Regions from separate parts of the Bacillus sp. Hm123 genome, predicted to be linked through region 2. Evidence: riboswitches for the same ligand, from Rfam matches in the RefSeq annotation. Region 2 holds a riboswitch; each other region holds the start of a gene.
The links. A riboswitch is a leader RNA that binds a small molecule or an ion and turns the genes downstream of it on or off. The one in region 2 is predicted to bind cobalamin.

Region 1: it holds a riboswitch for cobalamin, as region 2 does, so the genes downstream of both, ACSVDJ_RS14830 (ribonucleoside-diphosphate reductase subunit alpha) here and ACSVDJ_RS09410 (iron chelate uptake ABC transporter family permease subunit) in region 2, are expected to answer to the same signal.
Region 3: it holds a riboswitch for cobalamin, as region 2 does, so the genes downstream of both, ACSVDJ_RS04040 (ABC transporter substrate-binding protein) here and ACSVDJ_RS09410 (iron chelate uptake ABC transporter family permease subunit) in region 2, are expected to answer to the same signal.

The regions. Positions count from the first base shown of each region.
Region 1 is NZ_CM200277.1:2,819,552-2,822,761, forward strand. It holds gene sufC (Fe-S cluster assembly ATPase SufC) at 1-718, opposite strand, end outside; cobalamin riboswitch at 1,068-1,249, shown strand; gene ACSVDJ_RS14830 (ribonucleoside-diphosphate reductase subunit alpha) at 1,420-3,210, shown strand, end outside.
Region 2 is NZ_CM200277.1:1,839,829-1,843,038, reverse strand. It holds gene adh (aldehyde dehydrogenase) at 1-857, shown strand, start outside; gene ACSVDJ_RS09415 (DUF779 domain-containing protein) at 877-1,233, shown strand; cobalamin riboswitch at 1,370-1,561, shown strand; gene ACSVDJ_RS09410 (iron chelate uptake ABC transporter family permease subunit) at 1,782-2,816, shown strand; gene ACSVDJ_RS09405 (ABC transporter ATP-binding protein) at 2,818-3,210, shown strand, end outside.
Region 3 is NZ_CM200277.1:774,117-777,326, reverse strand. It holds gene ACSVDJ_RS04045 (FecCD family ABC transporter permease) at 1-342, opposite strand, end outside; gene ACSVDJ_RS04040 (ABC transporter substrate-binding protein) at 305-1,276, opposite strand; cobalamin riboswitch at 1,393-1,534, opposite strand; gene ACSVDJ_RS04035 (hypothetical protein) at 1,688-1,855, shown strand; gene bioA (adenosylmethionine--8-amino-7-oxononanoate transaminase) at 2,124-3,210, opposite strand, start outside.

The sequences.
Region 1 (3,210 bases), 980 kb from region 2:
CTTCTAAGCGTTGTGCAAGCTCAGGTCCACCTGATTTCACGATACGACCTTGCATCATAACATGTACTTTATCAGGAGTGATGTAGTTCAAAAGACGTTGATAGTGAGTGATCATTAGGCATCCGAACTCATTGCTACGCATGTCATTAATTCCTTTAGAAACGACTTTTAATGCATCGATATCTAAACCAGAATCGATTTCATCAAGGATCGCAATTTTTGGCTCGATCATCATTAATTGCAAAATTTCGTTACGCTTTTTCTCTCCACCAGAGAAGCCTTCGTTTAAGTAACGTTGCGCCATATCTTGATCCATTTCAAGGAAGTCCATTTTTTCGTCCATTTTACGGATGAATTTCATTAAAGAAATTTCATCACCCTCTTCACGGCGGCTATTGATCGCAGAACGTAAGAAGTCGGCATTTGTTACACCTGTAATTTCGCTTGGATATTGCATCGCAAGAAATAGGCCGGCACGAGCGCGCTCGTCTACTTCCATTTCTAATACGTCTTCACCGTCAAGTTCAATGCTACCTTTTGTCACTTCATATTTCGGATGACCCATGATTGCGGAAGATAATGTTGATTTACCTGTTCCGTTTGGTCCCATAATCGCGTGGAATTCTCCACCTTTTATCTCAAGGTTTACACCCTTTAAAATCTCTTTACCCTCAATTGCTACGTGTAAATCTTTCATTACTAATGTAGAAGCTGTCATATCTATACCTCCGTCGTTATTGAAAATGTTATTGAATTATTGTCATTCTCAATTTATTCTCATTACAATCTTATAACAAATTAAAAGTATATTCAACCAATCTAAAAGAATTGCTGAGATATTTGATTATACCAAAAATTTTACTGCATCATATAATATTCTCTCCTAAAAATACCTAAAAAATAACTAACAGGAATCCACTGTTTTTGTTTGTCAATATGTTGACCACTCATCTTACTTATGTAAAATAAAAGAAGGAAAAAAATCAGTTTGTACACCTATAAATAAAATTGCCTATTTACGATTTAGACACAACATGTTAGGGTAGTATGAGTACAAAAACACAATATATAGTATAACGATGTCGTGGTACCGTAACGGTTTAATAGGGAATCCAACAAATGGAGCTGTCCCCGCAACTGTACGCGCTGACGACCGTCTTGAAGAACCACTGTAGCACTTTTTGCTGCGGGAAGGCAGGCGGAAGGAGGAAGCGTAAGCCAGTAGACCTGCCACTCATCGTCAAGCGACACGTTCTTCGGGGATTGAGAAGTTGGAAGCGAGTGAATTGACCACATGCAAGTATAGCATATTCTTTCGCTTGTTTCCTAGATTAAATTCAATCATTCAGACGAACCCCGATGTGGATCGTCTTTTTATTTTGCAGTTAAGAAGAACAAGCGAGAGAGAGGTTTAAGTATATGACAATTGTAAGTGAAAAATTAAATGAGGAAGCAATCTTAGCATCACTGAAAAAGGAGTTTGGAACAGAGCAAATAGCACTGTTAGAAAAAGCGAGCGAAAAATGGCGTGAACGTCATCCAGATGAAACCGTAAAGGCGTGGACGACGGCGATGATTTTAGAAGCATTAAGTTGCATAGATGAAGCCGCTCCTCATTGGACATATATCGCAGCTCGTCTCTATTTGCACGAAGTATACGACACACAACAAGCTCTTCGTGGTATGGCACCGTATTCAAATTTTGATCAACATGTGGAGAAATTGGTGGAGCAAGGTCTTTATACGCCAATGCTCATCGAAAAATATGAACGATCCGAACTACAAGAGATCGGTCAATTGATCGTGCCAGAACGTGATCAACTCTTTACATATATCGGGTTGAAAACGTTGATGGATCGCTATGTCGCAGTCGATTTCAATAATCAACCAGTAGAATTACCACAGGAACGTTGGCTCGTGATCGCGATGACGTTGATGCAAGATGAGCAAGTACAACGAGTGGAAAAAATTGCAGAAGCGTATTGGGCGATGAGTCAGCTTTATATGACAGTGGCAACACCAACACTTGCCAACGCTGGGAAGCCACATGGACAACTATCCAGCTGCTTTATTGATACGGTTGATGATTCTTTACAAGGAATTTATAACAGCAACACCGATGTTGCCAACTTGTCGAAGTACGGTGGCGGTATCGGTGTATACATGGGGAAAGTACGTGCTAGAGGCTCTTCCATTCGTGGATTTAAAGGGGCATCAAGTGGTGTTCTTCCGTGGATTAAACAATTGAATAATACAGCGGTCAGTGTCGACCAACTCGGTCAGCGTCAAGGAGCGATTGCGGTTTATTTAGATGTTTGGCATCAAGATATTCTTACCTTCCTCGATTTAAAGTTAAACAACGGAGACGAGCGTTTGCGAGCTCATGATATTTTTACAGGGGTCTGCTTGCCAGATTTATTTATGGAACAAGTAGAACAACGAGGAGATTGGCATTTATTTGACCCACATGAAGTGCGTACGGTGATGGGTTACTCGCTTGAAGATTTTTACGATGAAACGCGTGGCAATGGTTCTTTCCGTGAAAAATATGAAGAATGTGTCCAACATCCATCTTTAACGAGAAAAACAGTGCCAGCGATCGAAGTGATGAAACGGATTATGAAGAGCCAGTTAGAAACAGGAACACCGTTTATGTTTTATCGGGATGAAGCAAACCGCGCAAACCCGAATAAACATGAAGGTATGATTTATTCTAGCAATCTTTGTACGGAAATTATGCAAAATATGAGCCCAACTGCCTTTGAGTCAGTGACATTAGAAAATGATCTCGTCGTGACACGTTCAAAACCGGGCGATTTTGTCGTGTGTAATTTGTCATCTGTCAACCTTGGACGGGCAGTTCCAGCGGGTGTATTAGAACGTCTCATTCCGATTCAAGTTCGAATGCTTGATAACGTAATTGATTTAAACAAAATTCCAGTTGTTCAAGCAGAGCGTACGAATCGTCGCTATCGCGGTATTGGGCTTGGAACGTTCGGATGGCATCATTTGCTTGCATTAGAGAACATTCAATGGGAATCAGAAGAAGCGGTAAATTATGCCGATAAACTTTATGAAAAAGTAGCATTTTTAACGATTAAATCTTCCATGGAGTTAGCGAAAGAAAAAGAGGCCTATCCATTGTTTGAAGGATCAGATTGGCACACAGGTTACTATTTTGAACAAAAAGGCTATCAATCCGAGCAATGG
Region 2 (3,210 bases):
TAGAATGCGGTAAGCCACTAGCCACTAGCCCACGAATTGCGAAAGTTGCGTTCACTGGAGAAACAACGACGGGCCGCTTAATTATGCAATATGCATCACAAAATATTATTCCTGTCACACTTGAGCTTGGTGGTAAATCACCGAATGTTTTCTTTGAAGATGTCATGGCTCAAGATGATGCGTACTTAAATAAAGCGGTTGAAGGATTTGTTCTATTTGCTTTAAATCAAGGGGAAGTATGTACATGTCCATCACGAGCGCTCATTCAAGAATCGATCTATGATCAATTTATGGAGCGAGCATTAGAACGCGTGAAGCAAATCAAAACAGGCAATCCACTAGATACGGAAACGATGATGGGGGCTCAAGCTTCTAATGAACAAATGGAGAAAATTCTTTCCTATGTTGATATCGGTAAACAAGAAGGAGCCGCTTGCTTAACAGGTGGCGAGCGCAATCAATTCGCCGGTTTTGAAAACGGCTACTACATGAAGCCAACCGTCTTTAAAGGAGATAACAGTATGCGTATTTTCCAAGAAGAAATTTTTGGCCCTGTCGTGTCTGTCACTACGTTTAAAGATGAAAAAGAAGCACTGCAAATCGCCAATGATACGTTATATGGACTTGGTGCCGGTGTTTGGTCAAGAAATATGAATCTTGCTTATGAAATGGGGCGCGGTATTCAAGCCGGACGTGTGTGGACGAACTGTTATCATGCGTACCCAGCTCATGCGGCGTTCGGTGGTTACAAAATGTCAGGAATCGGACGCGAAAATCACTTAATGATGCTGTCTCACTACCAACAAACGAAAAACTTGCTCGTCAGCTATAGCGAGGATGCTCTTGGATTCTTCTAAATAGAAGGAGGGATTTTCAATCGTTGAACGCGTAACCGCAACAGCAGCAGCCTTACAATTAATTGAGAAGTTAAAGGAAAGACATGGGCCTTTAATGTTTCATCAGTCCGGTGGGTGCTGTGATGGCAGCTCGCCGATGTGCTATCCAGAAGGAGATTTTTTAACTGGCCGAAGCGATGTCTTATTAGGGGAAATTGGTGGTTGTCCTTTTTACATGAATGCCGCTCAATTTGACTATTGGAAGCATACCCAGCTAATCATCGATGTTGTTGATGGTCAAGGTGGAATGTTTTCATTAGAAGGACGAGAAGGTAAGCGTTTTCTTACTAGATCACGTGTTTTTACCGAAGAAGAACGAGCAGAATTGAATCAGTAATATCACCCCCTTGTGGAGAAGTTCTCTGCAGGGGGTTTTGACTTGAAAGAACTAAGTGCGACAAAATATTAAACTTTCCACTATTTTGATAATGGTAGACATTTTTAGCTTTAATGTAGTAATATTTAGAAAAGTTCATATTTATTATTAGACAGGTGCTATATTTACTCGAAAATATGTATAGCTTAAAAGGGAAGTTCGGTGAAAGTCCGGCACGGTTCCCGCCACTGTAAGTCAGAGCGACCTGAAACATGCCACTGTGAATAACGGGAAGGCTCAGGGAGTGTAGAAGATGAGTCAGGAGACCTGCCCGTTTAGTAAATACGAAATAACCTACGGGATATAGGGGGTGTTGACGGAAAGTATGATCGTTGTGCTAGTTTTATGCATAGACAATCTTTTTTGTGAGCATTTAAACTCGACGGGTTTAAATGCTCTTTTTATTTGTCAGAAAAACATATGACATTGATGTGAAGGGGGAGTTACCAATCGAGCAAGTACAAACAATTTCCATCGAAAAAAGAAAGAAATCGAGCGTCAATTATAAGCTGTCTTTTTTTATCTTTTTTTTAATTAGCGTTCTTGTTGTTTCTATTACGATCGCGATTATGGTAGGGCCTGTATCGATTCATCCGCTGACTGTATGGAAGATTGCTCTGTCAAAAGCCTTTTCTCTTGAGCATGTGATCACAAAAGACTGGTCAGCCGCTCAAGAAAATATTGTTTGGAATTTAAGGTTTCCGAGAGTGATATTAGCTGTCATTGCTGGAGCTGGCTTAGCGATCAACGGAACATCCGTTCAAGCGCTTGTTCGCAACTCATTAGCCGATCCGTACATATTAGGTGTATCTTCTGGCGCATCAGTTGGTGCTACGTTAGTGATTATATTTGGGGCCTTTTCCATATTCGGACAGTATGCGCTAATCACGGCTGCCTTTATCGGCTCCTTGCTTTCTATTATTCTTGTGTATTTTCTAGCTCAAGTGGGCGGAAAGATTTCAACAGTGAGATTATTATTAGCGGGGATCGCTATTTCCATGGTGCTTTCTGCTATTACCAGCTTTATTGTGATATCAGCACCGAAAGAAGAAGGAATAAGAGATGCGATGTTTTGGATGATGGGGAGCCTGGCAGGTGCTAAGTGGGAGTATATTCCTATTCCCGCCCTTGTCATATGTTTAGGGTTTCTATTTTTATGGTCTCAATATCGGGCGTTGAACATTTTGTTAATGGGGGAAGAGGCAGCGGTCACGTTAGGAGTGAATGTTGAAACGTTTAGAAAAGTTCTGATTGTCACTACTGCTTTAATGACAGGCGTGCTCGTATCTGTATGCGGTTCCATCGGCTTTCTTGGCCTAATGGTGCCTCACATTGTTCGTTTAATGGTCGGATCGGATCATCAAAAAGTGTTACCGATTAGCGCTTTAATCGGAGCGATCTTCCTCGTGTGGGCAGATATAGTTGCCAAACAAGTGATTGCTCCAGAAGAAATGCCGATTGGGATTGTGACAGCACTTTGCGGTGGACCATTCTTTCTATGGATGCTAAGAAGAAGCCATTACGCTTTTGGAGGGGAGAAGTAGGGTGAACATCTCTGTACAAAATATAAGCTCAAGTATTGAAAAGAAACCATTGTTGAAAAACGTTCATGCGGATATTGCTTCAGGAGAGTTTGTTGGTCTCATAGGACCGAACGGAAGTGGCAAATCAACCCTTTTGAAAAACATCTATCGCGTGCTCAAGCCTGATGCGGGAATGATCACATTAGATGACGAAAATATTTTCAAGCTTTCCTCGCGCAATGTGGCCCAAAAATTAGCGGTCGTTAGTCAAGAAACACCGTCGTTATTTGATTTTACCGTAGCTGAAATTGTCTCGATGGGGCGCTCTCCACATAAAAAGTTTCTGGAAGCGGATTCAAAAAAGGATCATCAAGTGATGGATCATTGTCTTCAAAAGGTGGGAATGACGGATTTC
Region 3 (3,210 bases), 1.1 Mb from region 2:
GGATGCACCAGATGACACCCCTAACGTATAGGGATCAGCTAAAGGGTTGCGTAACAGCCCTTGAAAGGCCGCTCCTGCTACCGCCAACGAAGCGCCAACGAGCCCAGCAAGCAACACGCGTGGAAAACGAATATTCCAAACAACACTATCAAAGGATGGATCGATACCGCTAATCGATGTACCGAAAAAATGGTGGGATAATAAGAAGACGATATCCCGAACCGGAACGTGCATCGTTCCGATCGAGATACCGGCTAATACCGCTATAATAAAAAAAGCAAAGGCAATAACGTAGGCGGAAACTTTATTTCTTAAAAACATCTGGATAAACCGCTTCAGCAAGTTGCTCTAATCCTTCTGTCAGACGAGGACCTGTACGGGATACTAAGTCAGACTGGACATCGTGCACTTCTTTATTTTTGATCGCAGCTACATTTTCCCACCCTTTGCGGCTCAACACTTGCTCTACCGGCTTTTCAATATAATACCCATAAGTTGTGATGATAACATCTGGATTCTTCTCAATGACTGCTTCTTCCGTAATTGCTTTCCAGCCATCTAAGTCCGCTGAAGCATTTTTCGCATGAATGATTTCAAGCATTTCATTCATAAATGTGTTTTTTCCTGGCGTGTAAATTTCAGGTGCTGGTTGAACTTCAACAAACACATTTTTCATTTCGTCTTCTGTAATCGCTTCAGCTTGCTTCTCAATTTCTGCGACATCTTCCTTCATATCAGCCACGACTTCATCCGCTTCTTTTGCTTTCCCTGTCGCTTGACCGATCATTTCAATTGACTCATACACTTCGTCAAAGTTTTGAGCATCGTTCACAACTAGTACATCAATGCCAGCGTCTTCTAATTGCTTCAAGCCATCTTTCGAATTATGAGCACCAGATGCTTGAGCTAACACTAGATCAGGATTTAAACTAATAATCTTTTCAACATTAAAATCCATACCGCCGATTTTCTCGATCTTTGTCACTTCTTCTGGATAATTATCATAATCATTTACCCCAACAATTTCTTTCCCAAGATCTAATTCAAACGCGATTTCCGTGTTGCTCGGAACGAGAGAAACGATGCGTTCAGGATCTTCGTCAATAACAACGTCTTTCCCTGCACCATCTTTAATCGTCACTGGAAACGCCGCTTCTTGCGTTTCTTTCGGTGGATTCGTTTGCTCTTTTTCCGGAGCCGCTTTCTCTTCACCGCAACCAGCGAGCACCCCAGCCGCTAGTAGCATCGATAAAATCGAAGTCGATAGTTTTTTCATCTTTTCTATTCTCTCCTTTATGTTTATAAAATTAAAAAACACCTCTACGTAATAGAGGTGTGCAGTGAAAAAGGGTAGATTCTGCCCTTTCACACCACCCTATCCTCGTAGGTTTGTCGGTGCTTGTGATACAGGCAGGTTTTCTGGCTCGTGAAATGAACAATCTCACTCACAGTGGCGGGACCGCGCTGGATTTACACCAGCTTCCCCTTTTAAGAAGCCGCTTTCCATGGCTTCACCTAATCAAGCATATGTATGATTTATTAACACTAATTATACACAATTTTAATCCCACTTCCACGCCCTTTTTCGCTCTTTCAAAAAATCAACGGAAGAAGTTTGAATTTTCCATATGTATCCGCTAGAATACAAGTATAATAGACTACTGTAATTTGAAAGGAGTGGATTCATATGAAATTAGTAATCGTTATCGGATTATTCCTTCTACTAATGGCTACAGGGGTTTACCTAATATTTGGTCTCCGTCAAATCCTAGATTCTCACGAAGCATCAAAAATAGACAAAATACCAAACAACCACTTCACAAAACAAAACGGCGGTCAAGACATTGGCATGTAGTAACTAAAGCGGAGGCGACTGTCCAGACACGACAAGCAAATGTTCTGACGCTGGAAAGGCGTTAGCCTTGTAAGGGGCAGGTTATTTGACTCGAGTGTCTAGGAGGCGCAGCTAGATGATAACTAAAGCGAAAGGCGCTGTTTGGCGACGTATGGACTGGAGCATTCCGCACGAGATAAAGGAAACACGATGAACGTTAGTGAATCGATGTTGACTTATCGCAAGCTGGATAAAAACAATCCGCAGAGACGACCTCTGCGGATTGTTTTTATCGTTGCTGAACAAGCTGAATTTCTTCAATCGCTTGTTTCATGATTTGCCCCATTTGTGTCAGTTCTTCAAAGCTTGTAGCGAGCGGTGGCATGAAAACGATCACGTCACTGAGCGGTCTTGTCAGCATGCCAAGTTCTCGCATTCTTAACGTGGCTTTATACGCAACACGCTCTTCCCACGGAAACGGTTCTTTCGTTTCTTTATCCTTCACAATTTCAATCCCGCACATTAGTCCAAGCTGACGAACATCCCCGACTTGCGGCAATTTGGCAAGTTCAGCTAGGATTTCCTTGACGTATTCGGCTTTTTTAGCCGCTTGATCGACTAATCGCTCTTTTTCAAAAATCTTTAAATTCGCTAAAGCAGCGGCACAGCCGAGCTGATTTCCTGTATAAGAATGTCCATGGAAGAAGGTTTTCATTTCTGTGTAATCCGCATAAAAAGCAGCATAAACTTTTTCCGTTGTTATCGTTGCCGCGATTGGCAAATAGCCCCCGGTGATTCCTTTAGCAACCGTCATAATATCTGGTTGGACGTCTTCATATTCAACAGCAAACATCTTTCCTGTCCGACCGAAGCCTGTCGCTACTTCGTCCACAACAAGTAAAATATCAAACTCGCGGCAAAGTGCTTCCAATGCTTTTAAATACCCCGGTGGCATCATATTCATTCCGCCAGCTCCTTGCATCAGCGACTCGACCATCACACCTGCAATTTCCTCGTGCTTCTCTTCAAATAATTGACGAATCGCCTCAAGTGACTCTCGCTTCACCGTTGCTTCATCGCCAGAAGGATGACGGTATGTTGCCGGGAATGGTACGACGTAAGAGTTAAACATTAGCGAGCTATAGACGCGGTGATAAATATCGATGGCGCCGACACTAATCGCCCCAACCGTATCCCCGTGATAGCCGTTAGACATCGTCACAAATTTCGTTTTCGTCGTTATTCCTTTGTTTTGCCAATATTGATAGGCCATTTTAATGGCAATTTCCACCGCTTCTGCCCCGCTATCCGAGTAAAAGACACGCGTTAGCTTTTCCGGTGCCAGCTTAACTAATTGTTCCGCTAACTCAATCGAT